One region of the Paenibacillus sp. FSL R7-0189 genome, then DNA from elsewhere that is predicted to be linked to it. Evidence: riboswitches for the same ligand, from Rfam matches in the RefSeq annotation. Region 1 holds a riboswitch; each other region holds the start of a gene.
What was found. Region 1 has a riboswitch for thiamine pyrophosphate ahead of MKY63_RS08330 (ABC transporter substrate-binding protein). Riboswitches for the same ligand answer to the same signal wherever they lie in the genome.

Region 1 (3,154 bases):
AGCGGTGGAAGGAAAGAGTTCCAGTATTTAGAATAGTATCAACGTTATCCTTTTAGGGTAATGTGATCTATAAGCATATTCTGAGCACAAGGATGGACAATGAATGAATGAGTCTTTAAATGAGTCTTCAACTGAGCCTTTGTTACATACTGCGCTTATGCAGTTTATATTTCCCTTCTCTATAAAAAAGGGCGATTCTAAGCAGCTTATCCAGCAATTACAGGACGACGGATTCACACGTTTTTTTCTGGATAACAAAGAACTGGAAGCTGCCTATTATGGAGAAGGTTACTGTGTTTCCCATGAACGAATGGAGCGCACCTATTTACCGTTTGCCGCACACGTCCTTTTTCCGCGCAGGAAGGATGCCGACTCGTTTCGCCGTTTTTCCAGAGTAAATAATCTCGACTGCATTCTGGAGATTCCGCAGCAATCTATATTTTTCAAAATTCTCTCGACGGATATATTCATATGTCCCTTTCAGCTTGGATTCGTGACGATACGTGTCCAGCTGGAGGGGGATTCGATTCCCTTTAGTATTGCCCTAGAATTCGCGGATCGTTTCCGTGCGCTAGAGAAAACCTTCATACAGGATGACTACACTTATATTCATTGCGGGGAACAGACCTATGAGATGGTAGAGGATTTTGTCTTCCGAAATTTGGTGGATGGACTGGAGCCATATCTGGATCAATCGGATATCAATGGGGCTTATTTTGAGACCCTTCCTTTTTTCGTAGATGAAAGAATGCAGGTGCAAGCTTTTTACGGCTTTCAGAATGAAGAAGGTTCTGATGAGATTAGTGTAAATCTACGCTATCGCGCCTCACAGCTTGATGGAATTGATCTGAACGGAAAGCCCTATGCCAGTGCAAGCGATCCAGCGTATATTGCAAACTATTGTCATGAGCATTCCTATAATCGCTGGGGCCCAGACACGTATTATATGATGAATGAGCAGACCTTTTGCTGCATGACCCGGGCTGAACAGGAGATTGCTGTAAGTCTAGCCAACCAGATGTATGGGCAATATTATTACGGATTTTTACTCAATATTTTCCACAAAATCGTTCTGCTGAAGCTCGCCAATATGCACTCCCGACTTCGGATTAATCATGATTATGAGGAAATAGACAATCTAATCTATTCCATCAATAAGTTCTCGGCAAAGTTCTACTTCTTGGAGTTGATTTCCCAGTCGCAGGGCCGGGAGATATTTCTTCAGCTGCGTAAAGTATACGGAAACGACGCTTTATTCGAGGAAGTGAAAGAAACCTTAAATGACCTGTTTCAGTATCAGGATAAGTTTCAGTCCAAGCGACGGGATAATCTGCTGATGATTCTCACTGTATTTACGGTAGTAAGCGGGATTTACGGCATGAATCAGGTCATTGACGATCTGGATGGAAAGATTCAATGGAGTAAAATGATTGGATATTCCCCCTTTGAATTTCTTGCCCTCTTCGTGATCATGAGCGGGATTCTGATCAGCGTTGTCCTCACGCTAGGGGCGCTGGTTAGTGAGCTTAAACGGCGTCACCGCAAGAAATATAAAGATCTAGACTAGCAAAAAAGAAACTACTGGATTGGAAAAATTCAGGAGTGCACTACTAGACATTCCGAGTACAGCCGTCTATAATACACCGTATGCGAGAAATATAAGACATTAAGTATAGGTACAAAACTTATGCTTACTTATATTGCACATAGAAATACCCGTTAACTTCATAGAACCAGGGGTGCTGGAATTGGCCGGCTGAGATTGTATCCCACAAGATACTGACCCTTATACCTGATCTGGATAATGCCAGCGTAGGAATCGCCAATTGGTTCTGGTCCCTGTGACCTTGACTAACCTTGCGCCAAGCCAGCGTCCCGATCACTCGGGGCGCTTTTTTTGTAAGATCACTAAAAGATGTAGAAAAACGTACATACTACACTTTACGGTTCATGTTGTGAAGACGGGATTCTTGTAACCTTAAAGGAGAGAAGAAGACATGCACCTCAAAAAAGCACTTACGTTGTGCCTCACCTGTGTACTCATTCTTGCCGTTGCCGGATGCGGCAGCAACAATGGGAATACAGCCGGAAACAAAGCAAATGCTACTGATCCAACTGCAGCGGCTGGGACGGATGCTCCAAAAGAGCTCACCAAAGTTAAAGTCGCACTCGACTGGACACCGAACACGAATCATACCGGTCTATACGTAGCTAAGGATCTTGGTTACTACGCTGAAGAAGGTCTGGACGTCGAAATCGTTCAACCAGGCGCAGCGGGTTCTGATACTATGGTTACTTCTGGCGAGGCCGCATTTGGCATCAGCGCGCAAGAAGGATTAACTCTAGCCCGTCTACAAGGCGTCCCCCTTGTCTCGATAGCAGCTATTATTCAGCATAATACATCGGGATTCGCCGCTCCAGTAGATCGCAATATTAAATCACCAAAGGATTTCGAAGGTAAAACCTACGGAGGCTGGGGCTCACCGGCCGAAGAAGCAGCCATGAAAGCTATCATGGATCCTGAAGGTGGCGATGTGAAAAAGGTGAAGCTGATAAGTATCGGTGAAGCTGATTATTTTACCGCCGTCAAACGTGACATTGATTTCGCCTGGATTTTCTACGCTTGGACTGGCGTTGAGGCTGAGTTGCGTGGCGAGCCATTGGATATGCTGTACTTAAAGGATTATGCGCCACAGCTCGATTATTACACGCCTGTGCTGACGACGAGTGAGAAGCAAATTGCAGATCATCCTGAGCTGGTGAAGGCCTTCATGAAAGCCACATCAAAAGGTTATCAATATGCCATTGATCATCCGGAAGAGGCTGCCGGTATGTTATCGAAGGCCGTTCCTGACCTGGACGCCGACCTTGTCCTAGCTAGCCAAAAATGGCTTAGCCCAAAATACAAGGACGATGCTGCCCGCTGGGGCGAGCAAAAAACCGAGGTCTGGCAAAATTACGGCGACTGGATGTATGATCTGAAGTTGCTGGATAAACCGCTGGATGCTGCTAGTGCATTCAGTAATGATTTTTTACCGGCGGAGTAGAGAGCGGACTTCAGAACCAAGAAGGTTGGACGTCACTTGAGGAAGGAGGAACGGAGCGTAGTGATGTGCTACGTGAGTACCGGACTTCCTAAGTTCGTTCAAGATTC
Region 2 (3,154 bases), 2.5 Mb from region 1:
AGCAGAAATACAGCCGCGAACATTTCATCGCTCTGCATATTTCCGGCCATTCTGCGGCTGAAGTAACCGAGTCCTTTACTGCCGCCGAGCCATTCCCCGATAGTAGCTCCGATGACGCAGTATACAATGGACAGCTTTAAGCCAGAGAAAAAAGCAGGCAACGCCAGTGGAATTTGGGTTTTGACAAGCAGCTGCCAGCGGTTTGCACCAAATGTTAATAATAAGTCCTTGTAAGTCTGGCCACTTGTACGAAGTCCATCATATGTACTCACTACGACTGGAAAAAAAGCCGTCAAAAACACCACAGCCACTTTGCTCCACAGCGAATATCCGAACCACATAATAAAAATGGGGGATAGCGCAATTAATGGGATCGTCTGGCTAATGATAAGAAAGGGATAGATGGCCTTTTCTATGGGGCGATACAGGAACATTCCAGTGCCCAGCAATACACCACAAATAACAGAAAGGACAAAACCCACCAGTATCTCCTGTAACGTCGCCAATAAATGCTGTCCAAATAATAATTGCCTGTGCTCGATCAATGCGATTCCAATAGAGGAAGGTGCAGGGAGAATAAAGGCTGGAATCATGTGAAGGCGAACAGCTGACTCCCAGATTACAAGAATGAGCAGTACCAGAAGAAGGAAGGGACCATAGTTGTCTAGATGTTTTTTAAAAGGTATAGGTCGCATGTAATCTCCGCTCCAGCTCTGCACGCAGTGCTATAAACCGGGGTTCGTAGTTCATCTTATAATGTCTTGGCCTTGGTAAATCCACAACGATCTCCTGTAATTCGCTGTGCGCACCGCCAGATAATAAATAAATCCGGTCACTGAGCAATAGTGCTTCCTCCAGATCATGAGTGATGAGCATAATCGTCTGATTCAATTCACCCCATAACTCCAACAGCCAACGGTGTATCTCGCGTTTGGTCATGGCATCGAGAGCGCCAAAGGGCTCATCCAGCAGCATAAGACCACTTCCGCCTCCAGCCACTAAGGTGCGCAGAAATGCGACTCGCTGTTTCATTCCACCCGAAAGTTCATGGGGATAAGCCTTCTCTACATCTGCTAAGCCGAAGCGGGTCAACATTTCCCGAATCTGAGTGATCGTTTCTTGTTTATTGAATCTGGGCTTGATCTCCCAAGGCAAAAGGCAGTTGTCGAGCACTGTCCTCCAAGGCAGCAATAAATCCTGCTGAGGCATATAAGCGATCTGGCCTAAACGACTAGCGGTTGACGGGTGCGTAGAGAGTTTTATTTTTCCGTGAGTAGGTTCGAGTAAACCGGCAATCGTTTTGAAAAATGTACTTTTCCCGCATCCGCTAGCACCTACTACGGAGACGAATTCCCCTTGCCTGATATCCATGGATAGATCTGCGAATACAGGGGGTTGCTCAGATTCCGGAAAAGAGTAGGTTAGGCCTTGAATAGATAAAATGGTCGTGATGATCAAACCTCCTAAAATTTTTGTGGAGCGCCTAAACAAATAAAAACCCATCCATTTCCAGAGGAAATGAATGGGTCAAAAAGTTCATTCTGCATAATAACACTTAACATGCTTGATGAAAATTCTGCTCCACTTCCCTCCGCTGGTATGATCCAGATCAGGTTCCAAGGGTCCGGAGCTTGAAGCTCCGTCTCAGTCGGCCGACTCCCCTAGTGAAATAACAGGTCCATATTAATTTGTTAATAAATATACCATATCTTTCTGAGAAGTAAAGAGAGAAAGAAGTGAAGGATTAATCCAAGATTGGGTAAGATATAGGTAGGAATCTAGTTAATATTATAATTCCGATGTATATAATCGGAAAAAAGTATTGACGATCATGTGATGGCAGTGTACTATTCAATTTACCGGAAAAAATCCGGGTAGAGAGAGGGGATTTAATAATGAAAAAATGGAGTTTAACTATTATATTGGCGTTAACCGTGGTCCTTATAGCGGCTTGCGGCAATAATTCGAATACCAATACGGCTGCTGAACCTACAGCTGGAACGAATGGTGGAGCAGCATCTTCAGCGCAAAACAGTTTGGAGGCTGTGAAAGCCAGCGGCAAATTGCGGATAGGTACAGAAGGGACTTATGCGCCTTTTACTTATCATGACACTGCGGGGAAATTGACTGGTTTTGACGTGGAAATTGCTGAAGAAGTAGCAAAACGTTTAGGTGTTAAAGCTGAATTTTTTGAAACTCAGTGGGATGGTATTTTCGCTGGAATGGATGCGAAACGGTTTGATGTAATCTTTAATGAAGTTTCCATTAACGAAGATCGCAAAGTGAAATATGATTTCTCTGAACCCTATATCGTATCCAAAGCAGTATTGATCGTGAGCGAAGACAATGAGGATATTAAGACCTTTGCCGATCTTAAGGGTAAAAAAGCCGGACAATCCCTGACAAGTAACTTATCCGACATCGCTCGTGAGAACGGTGCTGAAATCGTAGCTACGGACGGTTTCAATCAAGCGATGGATCTGCTGACTTCGGGACGTATTGATGCAACTGTGAATGATGGCTTGTCTTATCTGGATCTAAAAAAACAAAAACCAGATGCAAAAATTAAAGTGGTTGATGAGATTCCTGAAGGATCACAAAGTGCCGCAGTATTCCTGAAAGGCAATGATGAGCTGGTGAAAGCGGTCAGTGATGCGATTACAGAGATGAAGAGTGATGGAACGTACTTGAAAATTTCCGAGAAATACTTTGGAGCTGACGTTTCAAAATAATACAAGGCTAGCAAGGCTAATTAAGCCTGGAAGCTAAAAAGGATGTCTGAATAATGGATGACCGCAAAATACAAATTTTCTTAGACACACTGCTACCCCTGCTAAAAGCCGGGGTGGCTTTTACCATTCCGTTGGCGCTACTTTCCTTTGTGCTTGGATTGATTTTGGCGATCCTAACCGCGCTGGCACGTCTTTCACCGTGGGTAATTCCGAAGCTAATCGCCCGTTTTTATGTGTGGGTTATTCGAGGAACCCCATTGTTAGTGCAGCTATTTATTATATTTTATGGTTTGCCGGCTGTTGGTATTGTACTCGACCCCTTCATTGCCGCCACCATTGGATTTACTCTTAGCGTAGGGGCTTATTCATCGGAAATCGTACGCGCTGCTATCCTGTCGATACATAAAGGCCAATGGGAAGCT
Region 3 (3,154 bases), 1.2 Mb from region 1:
TTGCCAAATCTGCGGCATGTGCCGCTATTTTATAAGTAATGACCCCTACACGTACATCTTCCTTATTAGGCAGGCCAAGATGCTCCTTCGGAGTTACGTAACATAACATTGCTGTACCGAACCAACCAATCATCGCTGCACCTATAGCAGAGGTAATATGATCATACCCCGGCGCAATATCTGTAGTCAGTGGACCTAACGTATAAAAAGGGGCTTCGTTGCAAGTTTCAAGTTGCTTATCCATATTCTCTTTAATCAAGTGCATCGGCACATGTCCTGGACCCTCTACCATCACCTGTACATCATGACTCCAAGCCATAGCTGTTAATTCACCTAACGTCTCTAACTCGGCAAATTGTGCTTCATCATTCGCATCAGCAATCGAACCCGGACGTAATCCATCGCCTAGGGAAAAAGAAACATCGTACAGCTTCATGATTTCACATATCTCTTCAAAATGTGTATATAAAAAGTTCTCTTGATGATGCGCAAGACACCATGCCGCCATAATGGAGCCACCTCTTGAAACAATACCTGTCATACGTTGTGCCGTCAACGGGATATAACGAAGCAGAACTCCCGCATGAATGGTAAAATAGTCCACCCCTTGCTCCGCTTGCTCAATGAGCGTATCACGGTATACTTCCCACGTTAAATCTTCCGCTTTCCCATTCACTTTTTCCAAAGCTTGATAAATAGGCACCGTTCCAATAGGAACAGGAGAATTACGGATGATCCACTCGCGTGTCGTATGGATGTTTTTACCTGTGGAGAGATCCATTATATTGTCTGCACCCCAGCGGGTAGCCCATCTCATTTTCTCCACCTCTTCCTCTATGGATGAGGATACTGCGGAGTTTCCAATATTGGCATTGATCTTTACCAAAAAATTACGCCCAATAATCATTGGTTCACTCTCTGGATGATTGATATTCGCTGGAATGATGGCGCGGCCGCGGGCTACTTCATCTCTTACAAATTCCGGTGTCACATTCTCACGAATCGCAACGTATTCCATTTCCGAAGTAATAATCCCTTTGCGTGCATAATGCATTTGAGAGACATTACGCCCCTTTTTCGCTCGCAAAGGTTTTCTATGGAGCGCTGGAAACACTTCCGCCACAGCTTTTCCCGTTGCATTCCCGTTATCTTCAGGCTTCACGGTTCTTCCTTCGTACGCTTCCGCATCCCCTCGTTCCTCAATCCAGCTTAGACGATTGGGCTCTAACCCCTGACGAATATCAGTATGAATATTAGCATCCGTGTAAGCCCCGCTTGTGTCATAGACATGAATTGGGGCATTCTCCTCTTCGCCGTCTATGCCCGCAGTTGGACTAAGTGAGATCTCCCGCATAGGCACCTGAATATCAGGCCGTGAACCCTTTACATACACTTTTTGACTTGCTGGAAAAGCTGATAGATTGATTGGATCGTTGTTCAATTCGCTTGTCATCTCAATTCCTCCTATAAGGTGATTTGATCAAGCGGAGACGGTCTACTCCCCACACATAGAAAAGGCCACATCTGTATAAGATGCGGCCTTAGAGTAGACAAATAGAAATAGAGCTCCATTTCCTCCGCTGGCATTATCCAGATCAGGTTTGACGGTCGATAGTTATAACTATCCTCTCAGCCTGGTCCCACCAAGCTCCCGTGACTATATAATTGCTACTTCAAAGTATAACCGAAAAGAGAGAATTATCCAAATCTACTCAAATGTGAGATCAATGTATACGTTAGTTTAACACCAATACCCCAAATCCTTCCAGAAGCACCTCGCCCGACAATGTTGTGCCGCTCAGTAAATCTGTTTTGGTCTCACGAAGATGGATCGTGACAGGAGTCTCACTATAATTAAGCAAAAAAGCATAACTGGAAGAAGCTCCGGTACGGACTTGCAGCTCTACCTCTTCTGGGAGCTCCAGCCAATCTGCTGGCGATTGTAGATCCATTAAATTTATGATCTCAGCCGCTGCCTGTTCATTAAATACGGCTCCGTAATACCAAACCTCACCCTTGCCGCGACGATTTCTAGTTACCGCCGGTTTTCCCGCATAATAATCAGAAGCGTAAACCGCCATCACTTCAACCGAAGCTTCCTCTATTTTGAGAATATCATTAAAGTCATCTGCTCCCGTAACGACTTCGGCCGCGCCCGACCAGCTAATTGTTGTTGGCTGACGACTGCCCTTAACCATTGTGAATTCTTCAACTGTGATCCCGCATAGATCCTTAGCAGCACCTGGGAAAGGACGCATATAACATTGACCCCGCTCATCCTTATACCCAGTTCTACAGCCGAAGATCAGTTTGCCGCCTTGCTGAACATATTCATCCAGCAGTGCTGCTGTCTCATCTGTCATAATCGCTGGGTGAGGATAGATAAGCACGTCGTACCTTGCAAGCTCCTCCAGCGTTGTTTTTTTGCGTAAATAGAGTACGTCATTCGGGATATGCTTCCGTTGAAGCGCCTTGTACCACTCCTTATTGCTCTTCCACATAAACGGGCCATGCCAAACATCGTATTCTCCATCCCACTCATTGTCATAATCACGAACAATAGCAATGTTAGCCTGATTACGAGTACCGACAAACGCTTGACCTGCTGCTGCCAGCTCCTGACCGATCTGCCCCGCTTCCCGCACTCTCCGGTTAGGCTGATTATGATAGTCATTGATTCCATGCCAATAAATTTCATTGCCCATCGTAGCTGTCCGCCAGCGGAAATATAACACCATATCTGCTCCATGAGCGATCGACTGATAAGTCCATAACCGCATCTGCCCGGGCTTTGGAGAAGGCATATCCATCCGGTTCACCCAGCCACCCGGGCCCGACTGCTGCTCCATAATACAGAAATTCGGGGATATCGAACGAACAACAGATAACGACAGTCCCCAGCCTCTATCATTCAGCGGATTCCGCTCATTCGGGTCATAAAAAATAGTAGAGAACTGAGGATAGGAATCATAGCTGAAGAAATCCAACAGTTCATCCGTCATTTCATGGCTATCCAGATGCCCGAACAGACCGTTCGTGGTTACCCACTGCTTAGGGGCAAGTTTACGGATGATATCCGCTTGGTTTTTGGCAAAAGAAATTGTATTGTCCGAAATAAACCGTTTTTCATCCAATGCCTGATGAGGATTGGGTT

Region 2: linked by a shared signal. The riboswitch ahead of MKY63_RS28390 (ABC transporter ATP-binding protein) and the one ahead of MKY63_RS08330 (ABC transporter substrate-binding protein) in region 1 are both predicted to bind thiamine pyrophosphate.
Region 3: linked by a shared signal. The riboswitch ahead of thiC (phosphomethylpyrimidine synthase ThiC) and the one ahead of MKY63_RS08330 (ABC transporter substrate-binding protein) in region 1 are both predicted to bind thiamine pyrophosphate.

The regions. Positions count from the first base shown of each region.
Region 1 is NZ_CP150223.1:1,940,705-1,943,858, forward strand. Features, by position in the region: gene MKY63_RS08320 (MFS transporter) at 1-31, shown strand, start outside; gene MKY63_RS08325 (hypothetical protein) at 104-1,567, shown strand; TPP riboswitch at 1,726-1,836, shown strand; gene MKY63_RS08330 (ABC transporter substrate-binding protein) at 1,998-3,047, shown strand.
Region 2 is NZ_CP150223.1:6,440,544-6,443,697, reverse strand. Features, by position in the region: gene MKY63_RS28395 (ABC transporter permease) at 1-695, opposite strand, end outside; gene MKY63_RS28390 (ABC transporter ATP-binding protein) at 676-1,458, opposite strand; TPP riboswitch at 1,570-1,673, opposite strand; gene MKY63_RS28385 (amino acid ABC transporter substrate-binding protein) at 1,896-2,732, shown strand; gene MKY63_RS28380 (amino acid ABC transporter permease) at 2,786-3,154, shown strand, end outside.
Region 3 is NZ_CP150223.1:3,173,975-3,177,128, reverse strand. Features, by position in the region: gene thiC (phosphomethylpyrimidine synthase ThiC) at 1-1,453, opposite strand, end outside; TPP riboswitch at 1,557-1,665, opposite strand; gene MKY63_RS13855 (beta-galactosidase) at 1,737-3,154, opposite strand, start outside.